DNA from 3 places in the Bacillus pfraonensis genome. Region 1 is predicted to be linked to each of the others. Evidence: riboswitches for the same ligand, from Rfam matches in the RefSeq annotation. Region 1 holds a riboswitch; each other region holds the start of a gene.
The links. A riboswitch is a leader RNA that binds a small molecule or an ion and turns the genes downstream of it on or off. The one in region 1 is predicted to bind S-adenosylmethionine.

Region 1 (10,048 bases):
GGTGACTTTTTTACAAGTAGTAATATTTCTTCTGTATTTGCAAAGACATTCGCACGTTTTTTTATTCGTCTTGCCCAAAATGGAGAAATCCCTCCAAATATCTGTGAAATTGGTGGGGGAACAGGAAGATTTGCCTATGCCGTTTTACAAGAATGGAAGCAGTTCTCTCCGGAGACTTTTGCAGATTTACAGTATTCTATTATTGAAGTGAGTCCTTTCCATAGAAAGTTACAAAAACGTCAACTGGGTTCATTTCAAAATGTTTCGCTGTATAAATCTTATGAGAAGTTAGGTGAGTCTTTTACAGGAGTTGTTTTTTCAAATGAATTGTTTGATGCATTTCCTGTTAAAGTGGTTGAGAGGCGAGATGGTCATTTGTATGAAGTACGGATTACGTATACAGATGAAGGAAGGCTTGCTGAAGTATTAAGACCGATAGAAGGAAGAATAAGTAGTTACCTCCGGAGACGTCATATTCAGCTTTTTGAAAGGCAGCGATTTGAAGTACCAATAGCAATGGAAAACTATGTGCAAGAAATTGCTAGATGGCTTAAGAAAGGCTTATTCATCACGGTAGATTATGGATATACAATGGCGGAGTGGATGCACCCTGCGCACCATGAAGGGAGTCTAAGAGGGTATTATAACCATAGGCTTATTCGAAACCCGCTCGAGTATCCAGGTGAAATGGATATAACAACACATATTCATTGGGATGAATTGAAGGAAATAGGAGAAGAGAATGCTTTACATACGGTGTGGCATACAAAACAGAGGGAGTTCTTACTTGCAGCAGGTATATTAGAACAACTTGCTAGTCATCAAGATTCCGATCCTTTTTCTGAGAAACAGAAACAAAACAGAGCGATTCGTTCTATGATTTTACATGGAGGGATGAGCGATGCTTTTGATGTTGTTATGCAAAAAAAAGGAATATCACATTTTGATGTAAAGAAGTATTTACATATGTAGAAACAAACAAGACACAGAATAGTTCTGCGTCTTGTTTGTTTGATACGACTTTAGGATATGTAGTATTGTATATTTTCTCTCATGATATATATTTATATTAAAGATATGAGATAGAAAATATAGAATACGCCCTTTTCTGCTTAGTTACCCCTAACCTAGTAATACACGAACAAGTTGAATGATTGTTTCATTTTCTACTTTGTAGTAAATTTCTAATCCTTTTCTTTCACTAGAAACAATTTTAGCGCTTTTTAATTTTGCTAAATGCTGTGAAATTGTGGATTGTGGCATATTTAAGCCTGTGTACATTGTCGAAACATTGCTTGGACCGCGTTCGATTAATCCCTTTACAATACATAAACGAACAGGATGAGCAAGGACTTTCAATAATTCTGCATTATTTTCGTACAGTTCTAATTCCTTTTGAAAGGTTTCTAACATGTTTTTTCCACCTCCATGCGAGCTGTTATACCCATACTATAAATACCAAAAATCTAAAGAAAAGAAAATAGTTGTTGCAGAAAAAATGTTCTAAAGTAAAGAAATTGTAAGAAAAGAGAACATGATGTAAATAACTTCGCAAAATTTGTACGTTTTGTAACAAGGGATTTTTTGATAAAAATTACTATATGTTTGAAGATACAGATACATTTATAACACGATTTTATCATGATTTTTTTGTTCTTTCAAATAAATATACAAAATTTTTAAAATAATAAGAAAAAGGGTTTTGTACTCTTATATAGAATAGAGATTTTGGATGGAAAGAAGGGATAACATGTTGAAAATCAAAAAACAAGGGGGTGAAACGTATTTCACAAATCATAACAGTTAAAGTGAAATTGCAATGGACCTTCAGAAAAATGGACTCAATATTATGTTTGCATATGACACGATGCAAATAGAAATATAAACAGAACCTAAAAATTAGGTTCTGTTTATATTTTATTTCATTTAAGATGATCATTATGCATTCACAGGTTCTTCGACATAAGAAAGTGCATTTTCAAAATCAGCAATTAAATCATCTACATTTTCAAGGCCAACTGATAAACGGAGCAATGAATTAGAAATACCTCTTTCATTACGTGCTTCTTGTGATAGTGCTGCATGTGACATTTTTGCAGGGTAAGAAAGGATGGATTCTACAGCTCCTAAACTTACTGCAAAGACAGGAAGTTTAACTTGAGATAAAAATTGTCGCAAAGCATCTTCGGATTGAAGCGTGAAAGATAAAACAGCACCGGCAGATTGGGCTTGTTCTTGTTGTATGTCATAGCCAGAGTGTGATTGTAATCCAGGGTAATACACATTTTGAATCTTTGAGTGTTTTTGTAAATAATGAGCAATTTTATTCGTATTTCTTGCTGAGTGTTCGAGGCGTACGTGCAATGTTTTCAGACCGCGAAGAACGAGAGAACAATCTTGCGGTCCTAATATAGCACCAAATGCATTTTGCAAGAAACCAAGTTTTTGAGCGAGTTCCTCATCTGTTACAACCGCTAATCCGGCTGTAACATCACTGTGACCAGCAATGAATTTTGTTGCGCTATGAAGCACAACATCAGCTCCGAGTTCAAGTGGCTTTTGGAATAATGGTGTTAAAAATGTGTTATCAACAAATGTAAGTGCTCCGGCAGATTTTGCTAATTCGCAAATGGCACGAATGTTGGTTACTTTTAATAATGGATTGGATGGCGTTTCAACGTAAAAGACTTTTGTATTTTGTCTAATATTTTGTTTTACTTCTTCTAAATTTGTCATGTCAACAAATGTATGTGAAACCCCGTAACGAGAGAGGACTTCTGTTACAATACGATACGTTCCTCCATATACATCTTCTGAAATGAGAACATGATCGCCTTGTGAGAGAAGGAGGAAGGCAGTAGAAATCGCTGCAATTCCAGATGCAAAGGCAAACCCTTTTGTTCCTCCTTCTAATAAAGCAATTATGTCCTCAAGTGCTTCACGTGTTGGATTTCCAGAGCGACTATAGTCGTATTTACCAAATGTATCTACATCAAATTGATGAAATGTTGATGTATTATAGATGGGGACGTTAACCGCGCCTGTTTGTGAATCATGTTTATAGTGGTTATGAAGTAAGAGTGTATCTAAAGAATAACTCATATTCTCACACCTTCTTTTACATGTTTAATAGCCTGCTTTAAGTCTTGAATTAAATCATCACCATTTTCAATACCAACAGAGAAGCGGAGGAGACGATTACATACGCCGCGTGCTGTACGAACTTCTTCTGGAATATCTGCATGTGTTTGTGTTGCTGGATATGTCATTAAACTTTCAACTCCGCCAAGGCTTTCTGCAAAGGTAATTAAAGATAAAGATTGTAAGAAAGGATTTATCCATTTTTCATCGCGAAGACGAAATGAAATCATGCCACCTCTTCCCGGATAAAAAACATCGGTTACACCATCTTCCGCGTTTAAATAAGAAACGATGTTCTTTGCATTTTCTTCATGCTGTTTCATACGAAGAGCTAATGTTTTCATCCCGCGAATTAATAACCATGAATCAAATGGACTTAATACAGCACCAGAAGCGTTGTGATAGTGGGCAAGTTCTTCACAAAGCGCTTGGCCTTTTGCAACGACAAGTCCGCTTAATACATCATTATGACCACCTAAATATTTTGTGGCGCTATGAAGAACAATGTCTGCTCCTTCTGTTAATGGTTGTTGTATATAGGGAGTGTAGAATGTATTATCTACAATAAGAAGGACTCCGTGCCGTTTGGCAACAGTTGCGACAGCTGCGATATCAGTAACTTGCATTAATGGATTGGTTGGAGTTTCTATAAAAATAGCTTTCGTTTGAGAAGTAATGGCTTGTTCTATTTGTTTTATAGATTGTGTATTTACGTATCTACATCGAATATTCCATTTTTCTTCATGTTCTGAAAATAAACGATAGGTTCCCCCATATAAGTCTTCTGATACGATAAGTTCATCTCCAGACCGGAATAAAGACAGAACAAGAAGAATCGCTGCCATTCCCGAACTACAGGCATATCCTTGTTCCGCTTCTTCTAAATCAGCAATTGCGCGTTCTAAAAGGCCGCGTGTTGGGTTTCCAGTTCGTGAATAGTCGAAACCTGTTGATTTTCCGATTCCTTCATGACGATAAGCTGTTGAAAAGTAAACAGGGGGATTAACCGTTCCTGTAGTCGTTTCGCTTCGATTCCCGATTTGAGCTAGTTTTGTTTCGATTGTTGACATGTTAAATTCCTCCTTGATAAAAAATAAAAAATAAAAAAAGCCTTCTAAGAAGAAGGCTTTCATGCGAATATAGTCTTCTCCTTATCTGTCAAATCTTTTCACAATTTGCTGGAATTAGCACCTTATTAACGAACATGTTAATGGTTGCTGAGGTGTCATAGGGCCAGTCCCTCTACCTCTCTAGATAAGAATAATTTGTATGAAATTTTATTATGATTTTAACTTTACAACAAAAGATAATTGAATTGCAACTTTATTTTAAATATTTTTTATCTTCCTGCTAATTTCATTGACTTTTAGTTTGTCCCATGATAAGTTTATTAGAAAATTAATAAAGATTGTTAAAAGGTACACGTATTTCCTTTTAAAAAATAAATTAATAATTAAGATAAACTCTTATTGAGAGCGGTGGAGGGAAAGGCCCTATGAAACCCGGCAACCTTCAAACGAAATGTTTGAAACGGTGCTAATACCTGCAGAACAATTTGTTTTGCATGATAAGAGGAGGATTGATGATGTCCCCCTCTTCAAGGTGAAGAGGGGGTTTTTATATTGATAGAAAAGAGGGAGACAAGTGAAAATTCTAGATTTATTATCAAAAGGAATTATTATCGGTGATGGAGCAGTTGGTACATTATTACATTCTCATGGTTTGCAAAGTAGTTTTGAAGAATTAAATCTATCAGATCCAGATTTAATTATATCTATTCATAAACAATATGTAGCTGCCGGTGCAGATATTATTCAAACAAATACATATGGTGCAAATGAAGCAAAATTGCGCATGTATGGTTTAGAAAATCAGGTTACCAAAATTAATAAAGCAGCAGTAAAGCTTGCAAAAGCAGCCGTGACAGACAAGAATGCTATTTTAGGGACGATTGGTGGTATGAAGCATATTGGAGCCGTTACAACGACTGATATGGAACGGGAATTTATGTTACTTGAGCAGGCCGAGGCATTATTAGAAGAAAAGATTGATGGATTATTATTAGAAACATTTTATGATGAATTCGAATTGCTACATGCGGTGAAAGTACTGCGAAAACAAACAGATATTCCAATTATTGCACAGTTAGCTCTTCATGAAGCAGGCACAACTCAAAATGGGAATGATGTAAATGAAATATTAAAACAGCTTTTAGATTACGGTGCAAATGTAGTCGGTTTAAACTGTCAGTTAGGACCGCTTCATATGACGGAAGCTTTTAAAATGATATCGATTCCGAAAAATGGTTATTTGTCAGCTTATCCAAATGCAGGCCTTCCAAACTATGTAGAAGGACGTTACGTATATGAAGGAAGTCCTGCTTATTTTGAAGAGATGACACCGAAATTTATTGAACAAGGTATTCGTTTGTTAGGGGGATGTTGTGGTACAACGCCAGCACATATTGAAGCGATGAAGCGTGCGATTGCGAATGTAACGCCTGTTACAGAAAAACAAATCGCTCCAAGACAACAAGTGGTTCCTATGCAAACAAAACGTGCTAGCACCCATGTTACTCTTGCGGAAAAAGCGAAGAAGCAAACAACAGTTGTTGTTGAACTAGATCCCCCAAAAACATTGGATACGCAACGTTTTTTTGAAGGGGCAAGGGCATTGAAAAGAGCGGGAGCAGATGCGATTACATTAGCAGATAACTCGTTAGCATCTCCGCGCATTTCAAATATGGCAATGGGGGCATTATTAACGAAGCACGATATTCCAGTGCTGACGCATTTAACGTGCCGTGACCATAATGTGATTGGCTTACAATCCCATTTACTTGGTTTATCAGCTTTAGGAATGGAAGAAGTGTTAGCTTTAACAGGTGATCCAGCTCGTGTTGGTGATTTTCCAGGAGCGACGTCTGTATATGATTTATCTTCTATTGAATTAATTAAAATGATTAAGGAAATGAATGTTGGACGTTCTATTTTAGGGAAATCGATTGGTTCTGCGACAAGATTCTCTGTTGGAGGAGCTTTTAACCCGCATGTGAGGCATTTAAAAGCAGCGGTGAAGAGGATGGAGAGAAAAGTTGCAGCTGGTGCAGAGTATTTCTTAACACAGCCTATTTACGATGTAGATTTAATTGAAGAAGTATACGAGGCGACAAATCACTTAGAACAGCCGATTTTTATTGGGATTATGCCTTTAGTAAGTAAGCGAAATGCTGACTTTCTCCATTTTGAGGTGCCAGGCATTACACTACCTGAAGAAGTAAGACAACGAATGGATGGACATGATACGCAAGAATTGGCAATTGAAGAAGGGATTCGCATTTCACAAGAGTTAATTGATGCTGCGATGAAATACTTTAACGGTATTTATCTCATTACACCATTTTTAAAATATGAAATTACAGAGAATCTCGTTAAGTATGTGAAAGAAAAGCAAGAAGCGAAAGAGGGAATCAACTGATGAGACCGATAGAAGAGAGATTAAAACATGATATTTTAATATTAGATGGTGCGATGGGGACGATGATTCAGCAGGAGGATTTAACCGCAGAAGATTTTGGTGGAGAAGAATATGAAGGTTGTAATGAATACTTAGTAAAAACAAGACCAGATGTTATTTTAGGTATCCATAAAGCTTATATTGAAGCTGGTGCGGATATTATTGAAACAAATACGTTTGGTGCTACGAATATCGTATTACATGATTATGAGCTAGCTCATTTAGATGAAGAGTTAAATGAACGGGCGGCGTTTTTAGCAAAACAAGCTGTAAGTGAGAGCTGTAAAGAAGTATATGTAGCAGGTGCGATGGGGCCAACGACAAAAGCGATTAGTGTAACAGGTGGTGTAACATTTGAAGAATTAATTGAAGCTTATACTAGACAAGCGCGTGGATTATTACGGGGTGGCGTTGATGTATTGCTTGTAGAGACGAGCCAAGATATGCGTAACGTGAAAGCGGCGTATTTAGGAATTCAGCAAGCATTTATGGAAGCGAATCGTACGGTTCCGCTTATGATTTCAGGAACGATTGAGCCGATGGGGACAACGTTAGCGGGGCAAACAATCGAGGCGTTTTATTTATCAGTTGAGCATATGAAACCATTATCTGTCGGATTAAACTGTGCGACAGGGCCAGAATTTATGCGAGAACATATTCGTTCTTTGTCGGATCTCTCAGAGTGTTATACTTCTTGTTATCCAAATGCCGGTCTTCCAGACGAGGATGGACATTATCATGAGTCACCAACTTCACTTGCAGAAAAGGTGAAGCAGTTTGCTGAAGAAGGCTGGATTAATATTATCGGTGGTTGCTGCGGGACGACACCTGATCATATACGAGCGATAAAAGCTTCACTTGAGTCTCTCAAGCCACGTGAAAATCATGAGCGAGAAGGTCATGGGATTAGTGGTTTAGAAGCATTGCAATATGATGATTCTATGAGGCCGTTATTCGTTGGTGAGAGAACAAATGTTATTGGGTCAAGAAAGTTTAAACGATTAATTGCTGAAGGGAATTTTGAAGAGGCTGCTGAGATTGCAAGGGCGCAAGTGAAGAAAAATGCTCACATTATTGATATTTGTATGGCGGATCCAGATCGTGACGAAGTGGAAGATATGGGGGGATTTTTGGCAGAAGTAACGAAAGTATTAAAAGTTCCCATTATGATAGATTCAACGGATGAGAATGTAATGGCGAAAGCTCTCACGTACATACAAGGGAAGGGTGTCATTAACTCTATTAATTTAGAAAACGGAGAAGAGCGATTTGAGAAAGTGACGCCGCTTCTCCGGAAATATGGTGCGGCAATTGTAGTTGGGACAATTGATGAAGAGGGCATGGCAGTTAATGCAGAAAGAAAGTTAGAAATCGCAAAAAGAAGTTACGAGTTATTAACGAAGAAATACGGTATACGTCCATCGGATATTATTTTCGATGCGCTCGTTTTCCCAGTAGGAACTGGTGATGAAGAATATATTGGATCTGCAGCAGCAACGATTGAAGGAATTCGTCTTATTAAAGAAGCACTGCCAGAATGTTTAACGATTTTAGGTGTAAGTAATATATCGTTTGGCTTACCACCAGCTGGTCGAGAAGTGCTAAACTCAGTTTTTTTATATCATGCAACAAAGGCTGGACTTGATTATGCGATTGTGAATACTGAAAAACTAGAACGCTATGCATCCATTCCAGAAGAGGAAAAGGGACTCGCAGATGCACTATTATTCGAAACAACGAAAGAAACACTAGAAGAATTTACAAACTTTTATCGGGTTGCGAAGAAAAAAGAAGCGGTCATACAAGAAATATTAACACTTGATGAAAGGTTAGCAAATTACATTATAGAAGGAACAAAGCAAGGATTACAAGAAGATTTAAGTCTCGCGCTTACAGAAGGAAGAAAGCCACTTGATATTATTAACGGTCCGCTTATGACAGGGATGGACGAAGTAGGTCGTTTATTTAATAACAATGAGCTTATTGTTGCTGAAGTCCTGCAAAGTGCAGAAAGTATGAAAGCAGCTGTAGCATATTTAGAGCCTTATATGGAATCTAGTGATAGTGCGAAAAAAGGAAAAGTATTACTAGCAACTGTAAAGGGTGATGTACATGATATTGGCAAAAACTTGGTAGAAATTATTTTATCTAATAATGGCTATGATATTGTCAATTTAGGAATCAATGTCCGCTCTGATCGCATTGTTCAAGAGGTAAAAGAAAAGAAACCAGATATTATTGGGCTCTCCGGATTATTAGTAAAATCGGCACAACAAATGGTAGCAACTGCTGAAGATTTACAAGCGGCAAATATTAATATTCCAATTGTTGTAGGTGGTGCAGCATTGACAAGAAAGTTTACCGATAACCGTATTTCACCTTCTTATAATGGACTTGTGTTATATGCAAGCGATGCGATGACCGGACTGGACCTTATCAATCGATTACAAAAAGAAGAAGAACGGGAAAAATTGAAGCAGGAAAAAAAGAATCATCATCTTCATGTTGTTGTGAAACAAGAGGAGAAAAAAGCGGAACTGCCAGTTGTAATCGAACCATTGGCACCAGCGGAGGTTATGATACCAGATTCAACAAAGCGGGTCGTACTTCGTGATATCCCAGTTTCACATCTTGCGCCATTTTTAAATAGACAAATGTTAATTGGGCATCATCTTGGTTTAAAAGGAAATGTGAAAAAATTGCTTAGGGAAGGAGATAAACGGGCGCATGAATTAAATAATTTAATTGATGAACTACTGGGGGAAGGTCAATCTTGGCTGCGTCCAAAAGCTGTTTATCAATTTTTTCCTGCTCAAAGTGATGGACAAACAATTATTATTTATGACCCAGAAGATCACACACGTGTACTAGAGCGTTTCTCATTCCCAAGACAAGGGAAAGCACCGTACCGTACATTAGGAGATTATTTAAGACCGGTCGGAGATAAAATGGATTATGTCGCCTTTTTATCTGTTACAGTTGGGCAAGGTGTTCGTGATATTGCGGAAGAATGGAAGGAGAAAGGGGATTATTTACGTAGTCATGCTATCCAATCATTGGCATTAGAATTGGCAGAAGGTCTTGCTGAAAAGACACATATGTTAATTCGTGATCGTTTTGGAATTCCAGATTCACCGGAGATGACGATGGAAGAACGATTCCGTACGAAATATCAAGGGATTCGTGTTTCTTTTGGTTATCCAGCTTGTCCAGAGCTTGCTGATCAAGAAAAACTATTTCGCTTAATTCAACCAGAAGAAATTGGAATCTCACTAACAGAAGGATTTATGATGGAGCCAGAAGCATCTGTAACGGCAATGGTATTTGCTCACCCCGAAGCACGATATTTTAGTGTACTATAGTGTAGAAGGGGGAGACAAATGAAAAGAAT
Region 2 (10,048 bases), on a different contig from region 1:
CGCACAATGGATATGCTGACATCCATTGAGTTAAAAGAAGACAAAGCGAAGATTTTAGAGATATTAGCTCCTTATATGCGTAAGTAATAAAAGCCTCTTAACAATTTTTGGTATAATGATTGTTAAGAGGCTTTTTTATGTGGAAATCGTTAACTTTAGAATTTACTAGCCCTTATGCAATGGAGAAAATGTATGAAGAAATCTTTAGTGAAAAAGAGGAACAAAAAGATCGATAACGAATAAAATATAAGAGCATGGTATATGCTTATTATAAGACAATAATGATTTATAAAGGAGTGAAAGGATAAGATGACTTTATCAACTGTTCTTCAAATGGTTTTAGCTTGATATGGGAGAAGTCTGCCCATTTTTAAAGTGTAAGCCAAATTGAAGACAGCAGATAAAGAGCCTTAATCCTTTTTTACGATAATTATTTGTAATGGGTAAGGTGTGTTCACCTTACCCATTTTTCATGTATACACAATTAAATAAGACCTTTATTTTGCTGTTCTCTCTATTTGGCTTGTTAGTGGTAAAGAAAAGGAGAGAGCAAAAATGAGTGTATTAACAGTAGAAAATCTTACCCATACGTATGGAGATAAAAGTATTTTATATAATGCTTGTTTTCGATTATTGCAAGGTGAGCATGTTGGACTTATAGGAAGTAATGGTGCTGGGAAATCAACGTTGCTTCGTCTGTTAGCAGGAGAGATTCTACCTGATGGGGGAACAATTGAATGGTTTCCACATGTGAAGGTCGGTTTTTTAGAGCAGCATATTGAGTTACAAGAAGGAACAACAATTGAAGAATATTTACAAAGTGCTTTTTCTCACCTGTATACGATTGAACGTGAAATGATGGATATTGCTGAAAAGATGGCCAAGGAAACGGACTTAGAGCAGCTATTAACGCAATATGGAAAATTACAAAATGTACTAGAAGGTTCAGATTTTTATCAAGTTCATACAAAAATAGAAGAAATAGCAGCTGGTTTAGGGTTGTTAGATTTAGGAATGAAAAAAGATGTTTCAAAATTAAGTGGTGGCCAGCGAACAAAATTATTACTTGGGAAGCTTCTTTTAGAGAAGCCACACATTTTATTGCTAGATGAACCAACAAATTATTTAGATGCGGTTCATATCGATTGGCTAAGGGCGTATTTACAAGCATATGAAAATGCTTATATTGTCGTTTCACATGATGAATCATTTTTAAATTGTATTACAAATGTTATTTATCATTTAGAAGGGCAAACAATAAAGCGCTATGCGGGGAATTATGAAAGATTTTTATCAAGCTACCAACTTCAGAAACAACAATTACAAGCAACTTATACAAGACAGCAAAAGGAAATTGCAAATTTAGAGAGTTTTATTCAAAAAAATAAAATTAGAAAAGCGAAGCAGGCGAAAAGTCGTGAAAAGGTATTAGAGAAAATGAAAAAGCTAGGAAAGCTTAACGATGCACCAAGGCCGCGTTTTCATTTTCAAGTTCACACTGAACCTGTGAGTCGTATATTACAAGCGGAGCAGATTCAAATTGGTTATGCAGAACCATTGTTAGTTACAGGTCTTAATTTACAAGTAAAAAGAGGCGAAAAGATTGCAATTGTTGGTCATAATGGAATTGGAAAAACAACAATGTTAAAAACATTACTAGGGCAATTAAAACCATTAAGTGGAACAGTAAGTATCGGAGAACGGGTACACCCTGCATATTTTGCTCAAGAAGAATTTGCGGAAGAAATTACGCCACTTGAGCAAGTCTGGTTAGGGCGTCCGGATATGACGCAAAAAGAAATCCGGCAATCTTTAGCAAGGTGTGGTTTAAAAGAAGAGCATATTCGGCAGCCTCTTTACTTGTTAAGTGGTGGGGAACAGACAAAGGCACGTTTATGTGAGCTTATGTTAACGCGAAGTAATGTATTAATTTTAGATGAACCAACGAATCATTTAGATGTGTATGCGAAAGAAGCGTTAGGAGAAGCTTTGCGAAATTATCAAGGAACAGTTTTACTCGTTTCTCACGAGCCTTCTTTTTATAAATCTTGGGTGACACGAGTTTGGAATCTAGAGGAAATGAATGTTACGAAAAGATAAGAGGGAAATTTATTTTGGAGCGTAACTATATAAATACGCATTGAAAGACCGAGATAAACCATTCCTTTTAGGTGGGAGAGAGCATCTGTTCATGGATAGAGGCGGTCAGTGTTTTTTTTAGCCACATGCCATGTGAAAACAGAAGGAGAAAATGAGTGGAGAAATTCTTTTTTTTCATAAACATGACTTAGAGGTCGGAAAATTAAAATGGACAAAAGCATGAGAGCAGCTACGTTTTGTAGCTGCTCTCATACTTTTTACTGATTTACTTGCAAACGTTCTTGAATGAACAACAGCAACTTAACAATGCTGTCTTCTGTATAAATATCAAATTTTTGATGATGAAATTCACCATGTTCGTGATAAAAAATAAGTTCACCTTTTCCAGCCACTTCATTTATCAGCATATGAAAACTGAGTGGTGTTGCTACAATTGAGCCGTTATCATCTCTTAACAGAATTTGACAAAGCGTTTTTTGCTGTTCAACCTCATATAAAAAATCGTAATGAAAGGATTGAGCTATTTTTTCTATTTGAGAGAGGAGTAGGGTTTGTATAGCATGTGTTTCGTGCATAAAATGTAACCTCTTTTCTTGTATGCGCTGTTATCTAGTATAGTAATAATGAGTATACTTTGTACATAATTATTGCTCGTTATTTCTAGAGAGTGTCAAAATAAGTTGAACAACAATACGCAGTATATTCAGAAAAATATTATTGACAAAATTTTTTGTAAGATTTACTATTAGTACCATAACTTTTACAAAATTTAATACGGATACTCTTATCCAGAGAGGCGGAGGGACTGGCCCTATGATGCCCGGCAACCGAGCTTATGAAGAATCATAAGCTAAGGTGCTAATTCCTGCAAAACGATTTTCGTTTTGGAAGATAAGAGAGGAGCTTATTTTGTCTATTTGACACCTCTCTTATTTGAGAGGTGTTTTTTGTTTAAGAACAGATATATATGAGGGGGAATTGTATATGAAAAAATTGTTGCTAAGTATTGTAAGTGGAACGGTATTATTATTAGGCGCATGTAGTGCGGATTCAGGTAAGGAAGCAAAAGCGCTAGATGAGAAAAAAGTTACAGTTGGTGTAACGGGGGGACCGCATGAACAAATTTTTGAGAAAGTAAAGGAAGTAGCAGCAAAAGATGGCTTACAAGTTGATTTAAAGGTATTTAATGATTATGTAGCGCCAAATGTATCGTTAGACGAAAAAGATATTGATGTAAATAGTTATCAAACGAAGTCCTATTTAGATGTATTTAAAGCAGAACGCAATATGAAATTAACAGAAGTATTTTCAACGGTAACGTTCCCAATGGGAGTATATTCGAAACACTTGAAAGATGTAACCGAGTTAAAAGACGGCGATGCGATTGCTGTGCCAAATGATCCAACAAATGAACTTCGGGCTTTAAAATTATTTGAAAAAGCAGGTGTTTTAAAAGTTGATCCAAAAGCAACAGAGAAAGCAACTGCAAAAGATGTGATTGAGAATCCCAAGAATTTAAAAATTGTTGAGTTAGAGGCGTCACAATTACCAACGCAGTTAGATGAAGTGAAAGCAGCAGCAATTAATACGAATTTTGCATTAGGTGCGAAACTAAGCCCTGCTAAGGATTCTATTTTCCGTGAAGGAAAAGATTCACCATATGTAAACTGGGTGGTTGTTCGTACAGAGAATAAGGATGATGCAATCGTAAAAAAATTGAAGAAAGCGTATCAGTCTAAAGAAGTAAAAGAGTTTATCGAGAAAAAATTCGATGGTTCTGTTTTACCGTCTTGGTAGGAGCTGACTATAATGATTGAATTGAAGAATGTATCTAAGGTGTTTACAACAAAAAAAGGTAAGGTAGAGGCTCTGAAACCAACTTCCCTTAAAGTAGAAAAAGGAGAAGTGTTTGGAATCATTGGATATAGTGGTGCAGGGAAAAGTACGTTAATCCGCTGTGTAAATCTATTAGAAAAACCAACAACAGGAAACATCATTGTAAATGAAAAAGATTTAACAACTTTATCTACAAAAGAATTAGCACAAGCAAGACAAAAAATAGGGATGATTTTTCAAGGATTTAACTTATTAAAAACAGTCAATGTTTATGAAAATATTGCATTGCCTTTACGTCTAGCTGGGATTTCAAAAACTGAGATTGAAAGAAGGGTAGAAAAATATTTACGTATTGTGGACCTTTTTGATAGAAAAGATGCATATCCAAGTGAGCTTTCTGGCGGCCAAAAACAACGTGTTGCAATTGCACGTGCACTATCTTATGAACCAGAGATTTTGCTAAGTGATGAAGCGACAAGCGCGTTGGATCCAGAAACCACGGAGTCAATCTTAGACCTGTTGCTAGAAATTAATGAGAAAATTGGGATTACGATTTTGCTAATCACACATGAAATGAATGTAATCCAGCGTATATGTGATCGCGTTGCTGTGATGGAACACGGAGCTATAGTAGAAAGCGGCACAGTGAAGGATATTTTTACAAACCCACAACATGTAACAACGAATAAATTTGTGAATAGTGCTTTGGCAGTTAAAATTCCAGAAGAAGTACAAAAAGAACTGGAAAATGCTGGTGAAACTGTAACACTTTCTTTTATAGGAATTTCCTCAGGGGATCCAGCACTTGCTGTTGCTACAAAACGATTTCAAGTATACCCCAATATTTTATCGGGTAATATTACACAACTAAAACATGAAGCGTATGGTAAGCTCGTTGTTCATATGCAAGGTGAAAAACACGAGGTACAACGGGCCTTAGCATTTTTAAAAGAACAAGGAATCATCGTAGAAGGAGGTAAAGAAGAGTATGGGAAACAAATCCTTTTTGGATGAATGGGGTAAGATGATATGGGAAGCGACGATTCAAACATTTCAAATGACATCTATTTCGTTGCTTATATCAATTATTATTGCCTTGCCACTTGGTGTAACACTTGTTTTAACAAGGCCTGGTGGTCAACTAGAGAATAAAATTGTATATCCTGTTTTGAATACAATTATTAATATCATTCGTTCTATTCCATTTATTATTCTATTATTCTTCATTCTACCGTTTACAAAGCTCATTATGGGGACCTCAATTGGTGTGAAAGGTGTGATTGTACCGCTTGTTGTATTTACAGCTCCTTATATTGCGCGTTTAATGGAGACAGCTTTACTAGAAGTGGATCGCGGTGTAATTGAGGCATATCAAGCGATGGGAGTTTCTACTGTGAAAATTATTTGGCACGTTATGGTTAGAGAAGCACGTCCATCTCTTGTGCTTGGTTTAACAATCGCAACGATTGGACTAATAGGTGCAACAGCAATGGCTGGGCTTGTAGGAGCAGGGGGACTCGGAGATTTAGCATATCGATTTGGTCATCTACGGTATGAACCAGAAGTGATGTATGCAACGGTATTTATGTTAATTATTCTTGTTCAAGGCTTACAGTCTTTAGGGAATGGGATTGCTAGAAAATTAAAGAAAGATTGATGAAATGCGGTGGCTCTATTATAAGAGGTACCGCATTTTTTATTTTTAGCGTATATAAACCAAAATAAAAAATGCCATAAACTCTTTTTTTAGGCGGGCGAGAGTAGTCGGTTAGATCCTGTTTCTGCACCATGCCAGGTTAAAACAGAAAGAGAAAATGAGTGGATTCACCTGTTCTTCTTCGGACAGTAACTTATATGTCGAAAAATCAAAATGAATTTATATAGGTATAAATAAATATGGAACCTGATTTTTTGTAAACTATATTATGGTATAATTAGAATTTTTAATGTAAAATGATGGTAAAAACATGTAAGGGAGGGAGCGGCATGGATGTTTTCTTAAGCATTGCTGAAGAAAGAATTCGTCAAGCAATTAATAATGGTGACCTTGATGACCTTCCGGGGAAAGGGAAACCACTACAATTAGAAGACATTTCAATGGTACCTCCAGACCTTAGAATGAGCTACAAAATTTTGAAAAACGCTGGTATGATTCCGGCAGAAATGGAATTACAAAAAGATATATTGAAAATAGAAGATTTAATCGCTTGTTGCTACGATGAAGTAGAACGAGTGAAACTAAAAGAGGAGTTAACGGCAAAAACTCTTCGATTTCAACAGCTAATGGAGAAGAGAAAAATAAAAGGAAATTCAGCATTTCGTATGTACCAAAATCAAGTGTTTAGTAAATTGCGCTAAGAGGGATAACATGAGAAAATTCCAAATGATGGAATGATTAGTAGCATATATTGAGGCAAAAGATTTAGTGCTGTTATTTATCAAAACTGAAAATTGTGGTGTTTGTGATGTGATGCTCCAGAAAGTAAATCACTTATTAGCGGAATATCGAACTGTAGAAAATATTGTAATTTCACTACAGGATATGCAAGAAATTTCATCCAAGTATTTAGTATTTACAGCTCCAACGGTTTTATTATTGCATCAAGGGAGAGAGATACTTCGTGAATCACGTTTTATCTCCCTAGAGAAGATAGAACGAGCATTACAATTATTTGAAGAATAAGGGAGGGGCTTAAATGGGCTTTGTGATAGCGGCATTATTGTTTTTAGTTTTAATGGGAATGATTGCAAAATCGATTAAGAAAAATAAAAGGAAAGTAAATCTTTATAAAACAGGAAATGGTGATAGTACGACAACTACTACTGCTTCTACACCAGTTTTCTTTGCAGGATCTGATAGTTCCAACGATTGTGGAAGTTCTTTTGGAGGTGACAGCGGTTTTTCAGGCGGTGATGGTGGTAGCTGTGGCGGTGGTGGGGATTAATGAGAAATACGCTCTTTACGGGCGTATTTCTTTTTAAACAAACGTTTGATTAGTTGGCTTGAACCCGCATAAAATCAGCTAAACAAACGTTTGTTTAAGAGTTTATAAGCTTATTGTATTGATAAATAAGGAATATATGATGTTATAAGGGGAATGAGCATGGAGAAGAAACCAAAGATCAAAAATAAAGGGAAGGTAGCATTATTTTTATTCGTTGCAGGTGGAGTATTTATAGTCAAACTTGCTTTTAAAGTCGGAGCGATTCATACACTTAAAATGTGGTTTGAAAATATTTTTTCCTAAATAAGGAATATATCCTCTTGTAAAAGAGGTTTTAGATTTGTTAATATTAGACTGAACGGTCGGTTTAAGTGAGGTGTGAACATGAGAAAAAGTGCAGAAGAGATAAAAAAAGAAATAGCGTACCAAGCAGAAGAGTTATTTTCACAAAAAGGATATGCTGCAACATCTATGGAAGATATTTGTGAAATTACAAAGCGTAGTAAAGGTAGCATTTATTATCATTTTAAAAGCAAAGAAGAATTATTTTTATTTGTAGTAAAACAACATACGTATGATTGGCTTGAAAAGTGGAATGAAAAAGAAAAGCAGTTTCATACAAGTACTGAAAAATTATACGGACTTGCAGAGTACCATGTGGAAGATATACAACAGCCTATTTTTAGTGCAGTAGAAGAGTTTTCTACAAATCAAGTCGTGAGCAAAGAAGTTTTGGATGAAATGCTGGCTTTAGCAAGAGCATCATACGGTGTTTTTGAAAAACTGATTGAAGAAGGTATGAAATCTGGAGAATTCCGTCAAGGAGATACTAGAGATCTTATGTACATTGTAAATGGTTTATTATCTGGGCTTGGGGTACTTTACTATGAACTAGACCCTACAGAAATGAAGCGCATTTACAAGAAGGCAATTGATGTACTGCTACAAGGAATGGCAGCTGAATCTTAAATCAGCACCTTTTCTTTTATATTAAATTAGACTGAACGGTCGGTTTAAAAAAGGAGGAATAACATGAAAGATTTATTCAAAAATCGAGCATTTATGCTTGTTATGGCGTCTGATATTTTACAGCAGTTTGCAATTTGGATTCGAAATATGGCACTTTTGTATTTCGTTATGGAGCGAACAAATAATGATCCCGTTTCAGTTTCATTATTATCTGTTATGGAATACGCGCCTATTTTTATTTTTTCATTCATTGGTGGTGCGCTAGCAGATCGCTGGAATCCGAAGAGAACGATGGTAGCAGGAGATATGCTAAGTATGTTATCTATTATAGGGATTATTTTCTTGTTAAAGATGGATTATTGGCAGGCTATATTTTTTGCTGCGCTTGTTTCAGCGATTGTTGGACAATTTTCTCAGCCTTCATCTTCACGGATATTTAAACGCTATGTAGAAGAAAAACATGTTGCAAACGCAATTGCAGTAAATCAAACACTACAGTCGCTATTTATGATTTTTGGGCCAGTTGTAGGATCGATTGTTTATACACAGCTTGGACTGTTTATTTCACTATATAGTTTAATTGGATTGTTTATGTTATCAGCTATTACTCTTTCATTTTTACCAAAGTGGGTAGAAAAAGAGAAACCCGAGAATATTTTATTATTGAGTGATATAAAAGAAGGTTGGCTGTATGTCCTGCAAACAAAAAATTTATGTATGATTACAATTACTTTCTCCATTATCGGCTTAGCAGTAGGGCTAACAAATCCATTGGAGGTATTTCTCGTAATCGAACGATTGGGATTGGAAAAGGAAGCTGTTCAATATTTAGCAGCAGCGGATGGAATAGGTATGTTGATTGGAGGCGTTGTTGCGGCAGTTTTTGCCTCAAAAGTAAATCCGAAAAAAATGTTTGTGTTTGGTATGATTGTATTGGCTATGTCATTTCTTGTGGAAGGACTGTCTACATCTTTTTGGATTACTAGTTTGATGCGATTTGGAACGGGAATTTGTTTAGCTTGTGTTAACATTGTTGTTGGAACGCTTATGATTCAGCTTGTACCAGAGAATATGGTAGGACGTGTAAATGGTACAATTTTACCGCTTTTTATGGGAACTATGCTAATTGGAAATTCACTAGCTGGGGGATTAAAAGAACTGACCTCACTTATTATTGTATTTTGTATAGCAATGTCACTTATTCTACTTGCGATTTTACCAATTTTACGTATGAAAATAAATGTAGAAGCTAGAAATAAAAAAGAGGATGCAAGTCAAAAGGGTGTTACGGATTCTTTGGTGTAGGAATTTTATTAGAAAAGGGGCGATTCACGCCCCTTTTTTGTATGGGAATTTTTTGACAACTGCATACACCAAATATATACTGATGTTGTAAAAACGATTTTACAGGTTAGGAGAAAAGATGTGAAAAATCAAATTTACGAATTACGCACTGAAAAGAATATTTCACAAGGTGCATTAGCTGATAAATGTAAAGTATCAAGACAAACGATAAATGCAATTGAAAATAATAAATATGATCCAAGTTTAGCACTGGCATTTCGTTTAGCAGAAGTGTTAGGAACGACGGTTGATCAATTATTTTTGTATAAGCAGTAGGGGGAGACGTTGTTGGGGAAAAGTAGGTTAGGCTTTTTATTTATGTGTGTAGTGGCAGTTAGCGCACTACCATTCGCGCTCTATCATTGGCTTACAGAGCTCCGCGTGAATTGGTATGCTTTGTTCGTTTGTAGTATTGCGTTATATTTTATTTTTAAATATTTAACATGGGATAATGTGGATGAATTGAGTGAAGAAGAAGGACAAAATGAGCTTGAAAAACATGTATTAAAAACAAGCGCAAGTATCACATACTATGTATTAGTCGTATTAATTTTTGGTTTATTTTTTGCCACAGTAGGTTTTGAAAAGTGGATTGATTTTCAAAATATACCGCTTTTATTCGCTTTATGTGCTGCTATTGTTGTAAAGCCAGCTGTAGAGTTTTTAGTGGTGAAAAGGTATCGATAGAATAATAGCAAATGTCCCTCTCTGTATACAGAGAGGGACATTTGCTATTATAGTGTTTCTGATTTTGGAGCAGGTGGTGTAACAGAAGTTGCATTTTCCGGTACTCGTGTTAGTATGAATCCACCTATTATAAATAAAACGATAATACTTAGTACACCAGCATTTGT
Region 3 (10,048 bases), on a different contig from region 1:
TGGCTACTGAACAAGCATTTTTAGCACTTGTTCAATATAAGGCATTTGTAGATGGAAAAGGCTCTATATATGATTGGACAAATCCATTGACTGGAAATGATAAAACTTCAGTTGAAGAGCCGAAAAAACCTGTAGTAGATGAACCAAAGGTAATTGAAAAGCAAGAAGTGATTCAAAAACCGCAGGAACAAATACATGATGAGAACTCTCGTGTTGTTATAAAAGACAAAACAATAAATAATGAAAAAACTGCAATAAACCGTCAATTACCAAAAACAGGAGCGTCTGCCTGGGATAATGCTATGCCAGTAGGAATGGGCGTATTATGCATCGCTTCAGCATATGTTTTATGGAGACGAAAAGCAGCTTAACGAAAATTAGGAGCAATGATTTGCTCCTAATTTTATTAGGAAAGGTGAGGAAAACATGAGTCTGATGAAGTGGTTACTCTCATTTGCTCTCTCATTTGGATTGCTTGTTGGATGTAGTCAAAATGAATCAAAATCTGAGCAACAAGTGGTATCAAAGCAAATAGAACAAAAAGATAAGGAAAAACAAGAAGAAATAAAAGAAGAAAGTAAACAGGAAGAATCGCAAGAACCAGTTGCTAAGCAAAAGCAACCAGAAGAGCAAGAGCAGCCAAAAGATAATCAAGAACAAAAACAGCAAGAACAACCTGAAGTAAAACAAGAAGAGAAAAAAGACCAAGAACCACCTGCTCAGCAAAAAGCGCCAGAACAACCAAAAACACAGCAAGAAAACGCTGAGGTAAAGAAAGCGCCAGAAACAAAGACAGAAGAAAAAACAGAAGTAAAAGAAGAGGCTAAAGTCGTTAACCAGCCGAAAGAAACGCCAAAGCAAGAATATCCGAAAGATCCAGAACCTAAGTTAGAGCCACAGCCAGCACCACAACCAGAACCGAAACCAGTAGTGCCAAAACCAGAACCAAAGCCAACACCAACACCACAGGCCCAGCAAGTTACGATTTCTGTTCGTGGTGATCAAGGTTATGTATTAGGTGCAAAGAAAGTAGATATTCAAGGAGAGCCTACAGTTTTTGATGTACTAAAAGGTACGGGATTGGAGATTGATTCAACTGGATCAGGAAATAGTAAATATGTAAAAGGAATCAATGATTTATATGAATTTGACAGAGGGCCAAAAAGTGGATGGAAGTATCGTGTAAATGGTACTTTTCCAAACCGAAGTGCAGGTGCATATAAAGTGAAACCAGGAGATAAAATCGAATGGGTGTATGTATCAAATTAGGGAAGGGTTTTAGGTAAAGGTTATGAAAATTATCTTTTCTTCTTTACATCCTTTTGTGAATTTTTTCTATTATATTGGGGTGATGATACTATGTATGGTGTGTCTTCACCCTCTTTTTTTAATGGGTGCTATTATTATGATGGTGTTATTGAACGTTATGCAAGGAAATGGCGAGAGAATAAGAAGGATGTTGCCAAGTACGTTCATTTTCTTTTTGATGGTTATCGTGCTAAATCCTTTGCTAACACATAGGGGAGCCACTACATTATTTCGCTTAGGAGATAATCGAATTACATTAGAAGCATGCATGTATGGACTCATCATGGGGTTATCGTTACTTGCTATTATGTTCACATTTACTTCTTACAATGATATTATTTCAAGTCATAAATTTTTGTACTTGTTTTCACGAGTTTCACCGAAAGTTGCGCTATTGACAATGATCACGGTGCGTTTTGTTCCTTTATTTATCCGGCGCTTAAGACAAATTACACTAGTTCAAAAAACAAAAGGTGTTCAATTAGATTCAGGCTCATTCATCGGGAGAATCAAAAATGGAATGAAACTTTTGCAGGTGTTACTTGTTTGTTCTTTAGAAGATGCATTACAAACTGCAGATTCCATGCAAGCGCGTGGGTTTGGAGTGACAAAGCGTAGTACGTATATACGGTATCGCATGGGGAGCCAAGATTGGTATATACTTGCGTCTTTAGTGGTTTTATTACTAAGCAGTTTTGTGCTCAATTATTACGGCGCTGGCAAATTATCAATCTATCCAAGAGTGGAATCACTTGCATTTCAGCAATATGATGGGATACTATTCGTGTTATTTTTACTATTTATTAGTTTACCAATCCAAATGGAAGGGAGGGAATGGTTATGGTGGCGCATGCAGAAATAAAAGACTTAGCTTTTACGTATGCAGATGAAAATGTACAAGCATTAACAGATGTTTCGTTAACGGTTTTTCAAGGTGAATTTATTGTGCTAGCTGGACGTTCAGGATGTGGTAAGACAACGCTTTTGAAACATTTTAAGAAAGAGTTACTTCCGATTGGAAAGCGCACAGGTAGTATGTATTATAATGGAGCTTCTTTACTCGAGATGCCTGATTTATTATCAGCGCAAGAAGTCGGAATGGTATTTCAAAACCCTGAAAATCAACTTGTAATGGATACGGTTATTCAAGAATTGGCATTTTCTCTTGAGAATGTTGGTCTAGAAACAAAAGTCATCCAAAAGAGAATTGCTGAGTTAATTAGCTTTTTAGGATTTCAAGATTTATTACACCAGTCTGTTCACACATTATCAGGGGGACAAAAACAACTCGTTAATTTAGCGGCGGTTCTTGTGCTGCAGCCTAAATTGTTACTTCTTGATGAACCGACAGCGCAACTTGATCCAATTGCCGCAAAAGATTTTTTAGGATTATTAAAACGGATTAACGAAGAACTTGGAATTACAATTATCATGAGCGAACATCGTTTAGATGAAGTCATTCCATTAGCAACTCGAGTTGTGTTTATGGATGCAGGGAGAATTATGTATGATGGAATCCCGCAACATGTTATATCGAAAATGTGGGCACTAGAAGAATCTCGATCGTTTATCCCTCAAATTCCAAGGTTGTTTTTAGAATGGGGTATAGAGAAAATTCCATTTACGGTAAGGGAGGCGCAAACACAAATTCATTCCGAGTTACCAATCGAATATGAAGTACCGGCTATATCACAGGCAGAAACAAAAGAAGTGATGCTACAAGCAAAACATATATCTTTTCAATATGAAAAAAATAGTCCGTTTATTTTGCAAGATTTAACGCTATCGATTGAACAAGGAAAGTGGACTGCGCTTGTTGGAAAAAATGGTACAGGAAAATCAACACTTTTAACTATATTAGCAGGATTAAACAAAGCTAGAAGAGGAAAGGTGCGGTGGAACGGAACGGAAATTCATAAAATGAAGTCCAAGGAACGATTTGAAAAAATCGGATTTGTATCACAACATCCCTATTATCATTTTACATTTGAGACGGTGTGGGATGAAGTGTTTGAAAGAGCAAATGAATTATATGGTGATAGAGGGAAAGAAATTGCGGAAGAGATGTTAAACCGATTTTGGCTGTATTCCATTCGCAATCGTCATCCACATGATTGTAGCGGGGGAGAACAACAGTTAATCGCACTATGCACAGCCTTGTTATCTAAGCCCCAATTATTATTATTAGATGAACCAACAAAAGGGCTGGATCCAGAGAAAAAGGAAAGATTAGGCGAACTGTTTCAAGCGTTACAAAAGGAAGGAACAACAATTGTGATGGCCACACATGACATTGAATTTGCAGCGAAATATGTGGATCATTGCATGATGTTATTTGATGGGAAAGTTATTATGGATGATGCGCCAAAGAAATTCTTTAGTGATAATTTCTTTTATACAACATCTATTAATCGTTTTATTCGCAAGCAATTACCTTATGCATTAACATGGGAGGATGTGTATCAAGTGTGTCCAAACGATATGTTGCTCTCATAACGCTTATTTTTCTTCTTATAATAAGTACACTTCTGTTTACTTCCTTTGTAACAGATGAATATTTTATTTGGTGTAGTTTATTTTTATTGTTCATTATTATGTTACCTTTTTATATACGATTTGAAAGGAAAGCATTTGTTTCACGTGAAATCGTTATTGTAGCTGTTTTAGCAGCCATAGCAGCAGTGAGTCGTGTACCATTTTCTCTTATGCCGAGTGTACAACCAACTTCTTTTATTATTATTGTATCTGCAATTGTTTTTGGAAGTGAGACAGGTTTTATTATTGGCGCAACGGCAGCACTTGTATCTAATATATTTTTAGGACAAGGGCCTTGGACACCTTGGCAAATGTTTTCTTGGGGAATGATAGGTTTTACAGCTGGTTTGCTACGAAATACATTTATTATGAGAAAGTTATGGGGAAGAGTCATCTATGGGTTCATAGCCGGTTTTGTTTTTGGCTGGATTATGAATTTGTGGGGGATACTTGGCTTTTTAGAAGGATTAACATGGAAAGACTTTATGGCATACTACGCTGCAAGTTTTTACTTTGATTTCGCTCATGCACTTTCAAATGTAATTTTTCTTGTTTTGTTTAGCTCATCATGGATCCGAATTCTTATGAGATTTAAAAAGAAATATGGGATTTTAGATGATAACGAGCTAGTATATCAAGGAAACAAAGCATAAGCATATATCATAAAGCATAAGAATATAACGTAGGATCGCGACTTACATATTCGTTTGCCTCTTTCATGCTTCTTACCATTGGTGAGAAGCATTTTTTTATAATGATACTTTGGTTTGGAAAATGTCAAAAAATTGTTTTAATATATTCAACTTTCGGATGGAACTTTTTATATAATAGGAAATGAGAAAGGTTTTCAAAGAGGAGATGTAATATTCATGAAGCTAGTTGTTCCAAAGCAGCATGGCGCATGGGGAATGCTGCTGATTCCATTTCTACTTAGTGTTCTACTTGGTAAACATACAGTTTACCATATTCCACTCTTTATCGCTTGGTTATTTATCTATTTAGCAACGTATCCATTTTTAATGTACATGAAGCAAACACGAAAAAAAGAATTTTTACATGCAGCAATTATTTATTTTGTTATTGCATGTGTTTTCGGGATTGTATCTTTACTATATGAATGGAGAATTCTTTTGTTCGCGGTTACGATGATTCCACTCTTTATCGTAAATATATACTTTGCCCGTCAAAAAAAGGAACGAGCATTAACAAATGATATTTGTGCCATACTTGTTTTTTGCATTGGTGGTTTGATTAGTTATTATTTTTCGATGAAGACAATTGATGGGACGGCATGGTGGATTGCGGCTGTTTCTTTCCTTTATTTCTTAGGTAGTACATTTTATGTGAAAACAATGATACGTGAAAAGAATAATCCTACTTATCGTTATGTTTCATGGGGATATCATATTTTCTTAATCATCGCTTCTTTCGTAGTAAATCCATGGCTGTCTCTTGTATTTATACCGAGCCTAGTTCGTGCAATCGTATTGTATGGTAAAAAAATATCTATATTAAAAGTTGGAGTTTTAGAAATCGTTAATTCTGTATATTTTTTAATTGTGACGGCAATACTGTTGTCGTATGCCATTTGAGATATTGCTCATCTCTTAAAGAGGTGGGCAATATTTATTTTTGTTCTAAAATATTAACCGTTTGATTACATTTTTGTAACGCATCTTCCACAGCTTGTAGGGATTGTTCGATTCGCTCCCGATTATCGCTCTTTTCGACTGTTTGTAATGCATGTTCTAAACAATTCTTTGCTTCTTGCAATGAATGGAATGAATCTTGAACGTATCCGCGGGCATTTTTATCCATCATAAATTCCTCCTTTTTTACATACAATTTTAGTATGGGCGTTAGGAAAGAAAATATAACTTATTGTATGTTGTTTGACAATTATAATAAAAATAGCTATAGTAAGATATAAAGTGAATATTTTCTTATCCAGAGAGGTGGAGGGACTGGCCCGATGAAACCCAGCAACCGCGATGCAGGTGCTAATTCCAGCAGAACATATTTGTTCTGGGAGATAAGACGAAGATATATACGTAACTTCTTCTTATCGAAGAGGTTTTTTTATTGTAAAAAAACCTCTTCCAAAAACAACAACATAAGAAGAAAGGGGTTGCAATTGTACTGTGACACTTGAAAAATACGTAAAGCTGCGTAATGCAGTATATGAATATATGATGGAACAAGATAAACCCATATCACTATTAGATATTCAAGAACATATCGTTTCGCATCATGAAGGAAAATTCACGAAAAAAATGTTACACCAATTTTATTTATCAAGGTTATTAGACGAATTGAAACTGGATGGGAAAATTACTTTAGCTAATGATGAATACCACTATGCTGAAAGAGGGGTATACTATAAGGCGAGAAAAGGGAGCTAAGCTCTCTTTTTTTATGTTATAATTTATCTAAAAATTCAAATTGTATGTAGAGTAAAAGACTGCAGAAGCAGCCTGATACAAGGGAATGGTGTTGAGTGTGTAGTGTCAAAAGTTGAATATGCCCTGAAAGAGGCATTTCATTCGGCTAGAAACGAAAAGAGACACCTCCGCCGAGTAGGTGTCAGTTGGTTTGTCAAATGGGCTTGCCACTTGACATGTATTAGAATATCATGCAAACCGTTGGGAGTCAAAAGGGAATATAAGGAAAGGTGTTGTTTGGAGATGAATATACTCATCATATATGCACATCCCAATCCATCTAGTTTCAATGCATCCATTTTAGAACATGTGCAAAAAGGACTTCAAGAGACGCATCATTCTGTTACATTGCTTGACCTTTATAAGGAACAATTTAATCCAGTGCTTATTTTTAATGAAGATAAGAGAAGACGGGATTTAGTATATGAAGAAGAAACTGAGAGATATAGAAATTTGGTCAAAGAAGCAGACTCTTTTATTTTTATTTATCCAACATGGTGGTGGGGCATGCCTGCTATTTTAAAAGGATTTATTGATCGCGTTTTTGTTGCTGGGTTTGCATATAAATATGAAGGGGTAATGCCGAAAGGATTGCTTATAGGGAAAACAGCGTGGGTTATTAATACTTTAGATTCACCGTTATGGTACGTGGCACTCTTATATCGCTCTGCTGATTGGGTGATTATGAAAAAGGGGATTTTACGATTTTGCGGTATACGTCAAATAAAACGTTCTGCTTTTCAGTCTGTAAAAACAAGTAAGGAAACAAAACGTGAAAAGTGGCTTTTAGAAATACAGGAAAAGGCTAAAAAATTATGGGTGAAGTAGAAAATATAATGAGATGTTGTAATCGGAATGATGATTTGTTTCGTACGTATATCGTTTGTTTACTTCAATTGAAACATCATAATGAAGCGTTTAAAAAGGTATGCGAAGAATTAAGAGCAGATTATTTAGTAAGGGGAATTTGTGAAAGAGAAGTTGATGGGATTATCCAGGAAAGTAAGGAGTATAAAATGTATGATATACCGAGAGTATTAAGATGGGATTTTTTACGAAATAATCCATCAATGATTGAAAACATTTGTACGACGTTATTTACATATAAAAGGTTAAATCTTTCATGTGAAGAATGGGGAAATGTAATTAGATGCATAGAAAACGAATGATTATCACTATAGTTATTATGTAAAAAAGCTAGTATAAAACTAGCTTTTTTACATTGCTTCGATTTAAATGATAAGGAAACATAAACCAATTACTACGCCAGCATAAAGGAGATTAATAACACAAAATCCCATAATGTCGCGTGCACCTAAACCGGCGATTGCTAATGCAGGTAATGCCCAGAAAGGCTGTATTAAGTTCGTCCAAGCATCTCCCCAAGCAATTGCCATCGCGGTTTTCGCAGCAGGTACACCAAGTTCTGCGCCAGCTGGGATCATGATAGGAGCTTGTACAGCCCATTGACCGCCTCCAGATGGTACGAAAATGTTTACAATTCCTGCACTTAAAAACGTGAATAGAGGGAAAGTGGTTTGATTCGAAATGCTAATAAAGAAATTAGAAATTGCTCCTCCAAGTGAAAGACCTTCGCTGTTTGCTCCAATCATCATTCCCATAATTCCTGCGTAAAATGGAAATTGGAGTAGAATGCCAGAAGCGCTTTTCGTCGAATCTGAGAAGGCGCGAATATATTGAATCGGAGTACGGTGAAAAATAAGGCCAGCAATTAACAGTATAAAAATAACGATATCAAGTGTCAGGTTAAAACCTTTCGTACTAAAATAATGAACAATATAAATAAGACCTAATAGTCCAACACATACCGTTATCCAAATGCTATTTTCCATTTTCTCAGCAAATGTCTGGGTCTCTACTTCTTGAGCAGCAGCTTCTTCTTGAAATACGCTAGGATCCACTGTAATCGTATGATTTTCATCCGGATGCATCGCCTTATTTATAAGTGGCATCGTTACTAAAAATATAAGTACAGGAACGAGCGCATATGGTGAAAATAACGTTTCTGTTATAGGGATTGCTTCCTTTATACTTCCAGCAGTTGTTTTAATTAATGTTTCGCCGCCAGATGCTAAAGTAAGCGGTATAGAGGCGGAAAGTCCCGCGTGCCAAATAAGAAATCCGGAATAAGAAGAAGCGATGGCAAGTCGATAATCTAAATTTTGTATGTGTTTTGCAACTTCCTTTGCATATAAAACAGACACTACAATGCCGAATCCCCAGTTTATGTATGCACCAAGTAAACTAACAATAGAAATAGCGATAATACCTTGTCCGCTTGTTTTTGGCAGTTGTGCAGCTTTTGCTAAGCCTTTGCGAATGAGTGGAGCGTTAGCTAATACAGAACCTGTAACAAGTACAAGTGCCATTTGCATGGCGAAGGCTAAAAGTCCCCAAATTCCATTTCCCCAATGAGCAATCATTTCTACAGGTGATTGGTGCGTCGCAAACATGCCAAAGAAGATAACAAAAATTGTTAATAGACAAGATAAAATAAAGGGCTCTGGTAAAAAACGCTGCACAAGAGCAACACAACCGTTTGTAAAAGAGCGAAACAAATTAATCAACCTCCTTAAGTTTTTTCTTTTACATATTCGCTATGGGCAAAGAGATAACCTTTATTAAACTGAAGATTCAGATAAATGAAGGAAAGCTTTCACTTTTGTGAAAGCTTTCCTCAGGGTGTTGGGAAACGAAAGACAATAGATTCTTATTTTTGTGTCGCTATTTGCCGAGTGGTCGATATTCTTTGTCGAATCGCCGATAAAATTTCATTTACTATGTTACATGAACACTTTCTTCTGCGATATTTCATAAAGTTCCCCTATAATAGTTCCTTTTCTAAATGTTTTCCAATTTGTACATACATATTTGAATAAGTAGCATGAACATCACTACTTGGCTCAGCATTTGATGAAAAATGTACAATGACCATATTTGCTTTAGGATCTATATAGAGGTATTGCCCATAGCTTCCTAATACTTCAAATGCGCCTTGCTCATTATGAGGAATCCACCATTGATTATGATAAGAAATGGATGCACCTTGTCCGATTGCTAATTCGCCTTCTTGCACGTTCTTTACATTTTCGGAAATGGAGGAGGGGAGAACTTGAACTCCATTGTAACGACCGTTATATAAAATCAATTGCCCAAACTTCGCCATATCTCGTGCAGTCGCATTTAAACCAGCGCTTGCTTGTTCAACTCCCGTTTCATCTGTAACATAATACGCATTTTCTTCCATACCGATTTTGGACCAAATTCGTTCGCTCACATTTTCCGCTAACGATTTACCGGTGATAGTTCGTATAATCCAGCCGAGTGATTCAGAGGAACCGTTATTATAAGAAAACTGTGTTCCAGGTGGTGCAGTTTCCTTTGCTTCTTGTAACATATCATAAATTTTCATTGGACCGTTATAGTTTTTACCACGAGGAAGAATATTGCTGGCTAAATACAACTGAGCATCTTGATTTTCTAATCCTTGCTGCATATATCCATGTGTAGGGTATTCAGCAGAAACTTGCATGTCCATTAGTTGCTGAATTGTTGCTTTTCCAAATGGAGTATTTCGTAATTCTTTCACGTATGTTTCAGCAGTGTTATTTACATCAATAAGTTTTTCTTCCGTTAATGATTGTATAAGTGCTCCGGTAAATACTTTCGCTAAAGAAGCCATTCCATGCGGTTCATTTTGTTTATATCCATTGAAATACTGTTCATAAACAAGTTTTCCGTTA

Region 2: linked by a shared signal. The riboswitch ahead of KFD70_RS25485 (MetQ/NlpA family ABC transporter substrate-binding protein) and the one ahead of KFD70_RS17175 (bifunctional homocysteine S-methyltransferase/methylenetetrahydrofolate reductase) in region 1 are both predicted to bind S-adenosylmethionine.
Region 3: linked by a shared signal. The riboswitch ahead of KFD70_RS10530 (hypothetical protein) and the one ahead of KFD70_RS17175 (bifunctional homocysteine S-methyltransferase/methylenetetrahydrofolate reductase) in region 1 are both predicted to bind S-adenosylmethionine.

What each region holds. Positions count from the first base shown of each region.
Region 1 is NZ_JAHCDO010000016.1:102,754-112,801, reverse strand. Features, by position in the region: gene KFD70_RS17195 (class I SAM-dependent methyltransferase) at 1-972, shown strand, start outside; gene KFD70_RS17190 (ArsR/SmtB family transcription factor) at 1,123-1,413, opposite strand; gene metC (cystathionine beta-lyase) at 1,939-3,102, opposite strand; gene KFD70_RS17180 (methionine biosynthesis PLP-dependent protein) at 3,099-4,211, opposite strand; SAM riboswitch class I at 4,290-4,402, opposite strand; SAM riboswitch class I at 4,605-4,715, shown strand; gene KFD70_RS17175 (bifunctional homocysteine S-methyltransferase/methylenetetrahydrofolate reductase) at 4,786-6,618, shown strand; gene metH (methionine synthase) at 6,618-10,019, shown strand; gene murG (undecaprenyldiphospho-muramoylpentapeptide beta-N-acetylglucosaminyltransferase) at 10,038-10,048, shown strand, end outside.
Region 2 is NZ_JAHCDO010000039.1:14,549-24,596, forward strand. Features, by position in the region: gene KFD70_RS25470 (ABC transporter ATP-binding protein) at 1-87, shown strand, start outside; gene KFD70_RS25475 (ABC-F family ATP-binding cassette domain-containing protein) at 556-2,100, shown strand; gene KFD70_RS25480 (hypothetical protein) at 2,358-2,675, opposite strand; SAM riboswitch class I at 2,882-2,998, shown strand; gene KFD70_RS25485 (MetQ/NlpA family ABC transporter substrate-binding protein) at 3,085-3,897, shown strand; gene KFD70_RS25490 (methionine ABC transporter ATP-binding protein) at 3,910-4,950, shown strand; gene KFD70_RS25495 (methionine ABC transporter permease) at 4,925-5,593, shown strand; gene KFD70_RS25500 (DnaJ family domain-containing protein) at 5,923-6,294, shown strand; gene KFD70_RS25505 (thioredoxin family protein) at 6,344-6,619, shown strand; gene KFD70_RS25510 (hypothetical protein) at 6,633-6,881, shown strand; gene KFD70_RS25515 (histidine kinase) at 7,041-7,184, shown strand; gene KFD70_RS25520 (TetR/AcrR family transcriptional regulator) at 7,266-7,850, shown strand; gene KFD70_RS25525 (MFS transporter) at 7,914-9,155, shown strand; gene KFD70_RS25530 (helix-turn-helix transcriptional regulator) at 9,219-9,470, shown strand; gene KFD70_RS25535 (hypothetical protein) at 9,483-9,881, shown strand; gene KFD70_RS25540 (MFS transporter) at 9,929-10,048, opposite strand, start outside.
Region 3 is NZ_JAHCDO010000009.1:119,445-129,492, forward strand. Features, by position in the region: gene KFD70_RS10495 (DUF4430 domain-containing protein) at 1-371, shown strand, start outside; gene KFD70_RS10500 (DUF4430 domain-containing protein) at 427-1,269, shown strand; gene KFD70_RS10505 (energy-coupling factor transporter transmembrane component T) at 1,292-2,170, shown strand; gene KFD70_RS10510 (ABC transporter ATP-binding protein) at 2,143-3,804, shown strand; gene KFD70_RS10515 (ECF transporter S component) at 3,777-4,496, shown strand; gene KFD70_RS10520 (YwiC-like family protein) at 4,713-5,435, shown strand; gene KFD70_RS10525 (hypothetical protein) at 5,470-5,661, opposite strand; SAM riboswitch class I at 5,784-5,882, shown strand; gene KFD70_RS10530 (hypothetical protein) at 5,985-6,245, shown strand; gene KFD70_RS10535 (NAD(P)H-dependent oxidoreductase) at 6,528-7,112, shown strand; gene KFD70_RS10540 (group-specific protein) at 7,100-7,453, shown strand; gene KFD70_RS10545 (short-chain fatty acid transporter) at 7,517-8,863, opposite strand; gene KFD70_RS10550 (serine hydrolase domain-containing protein) at 9,130-10,048, opposite strand, start outside.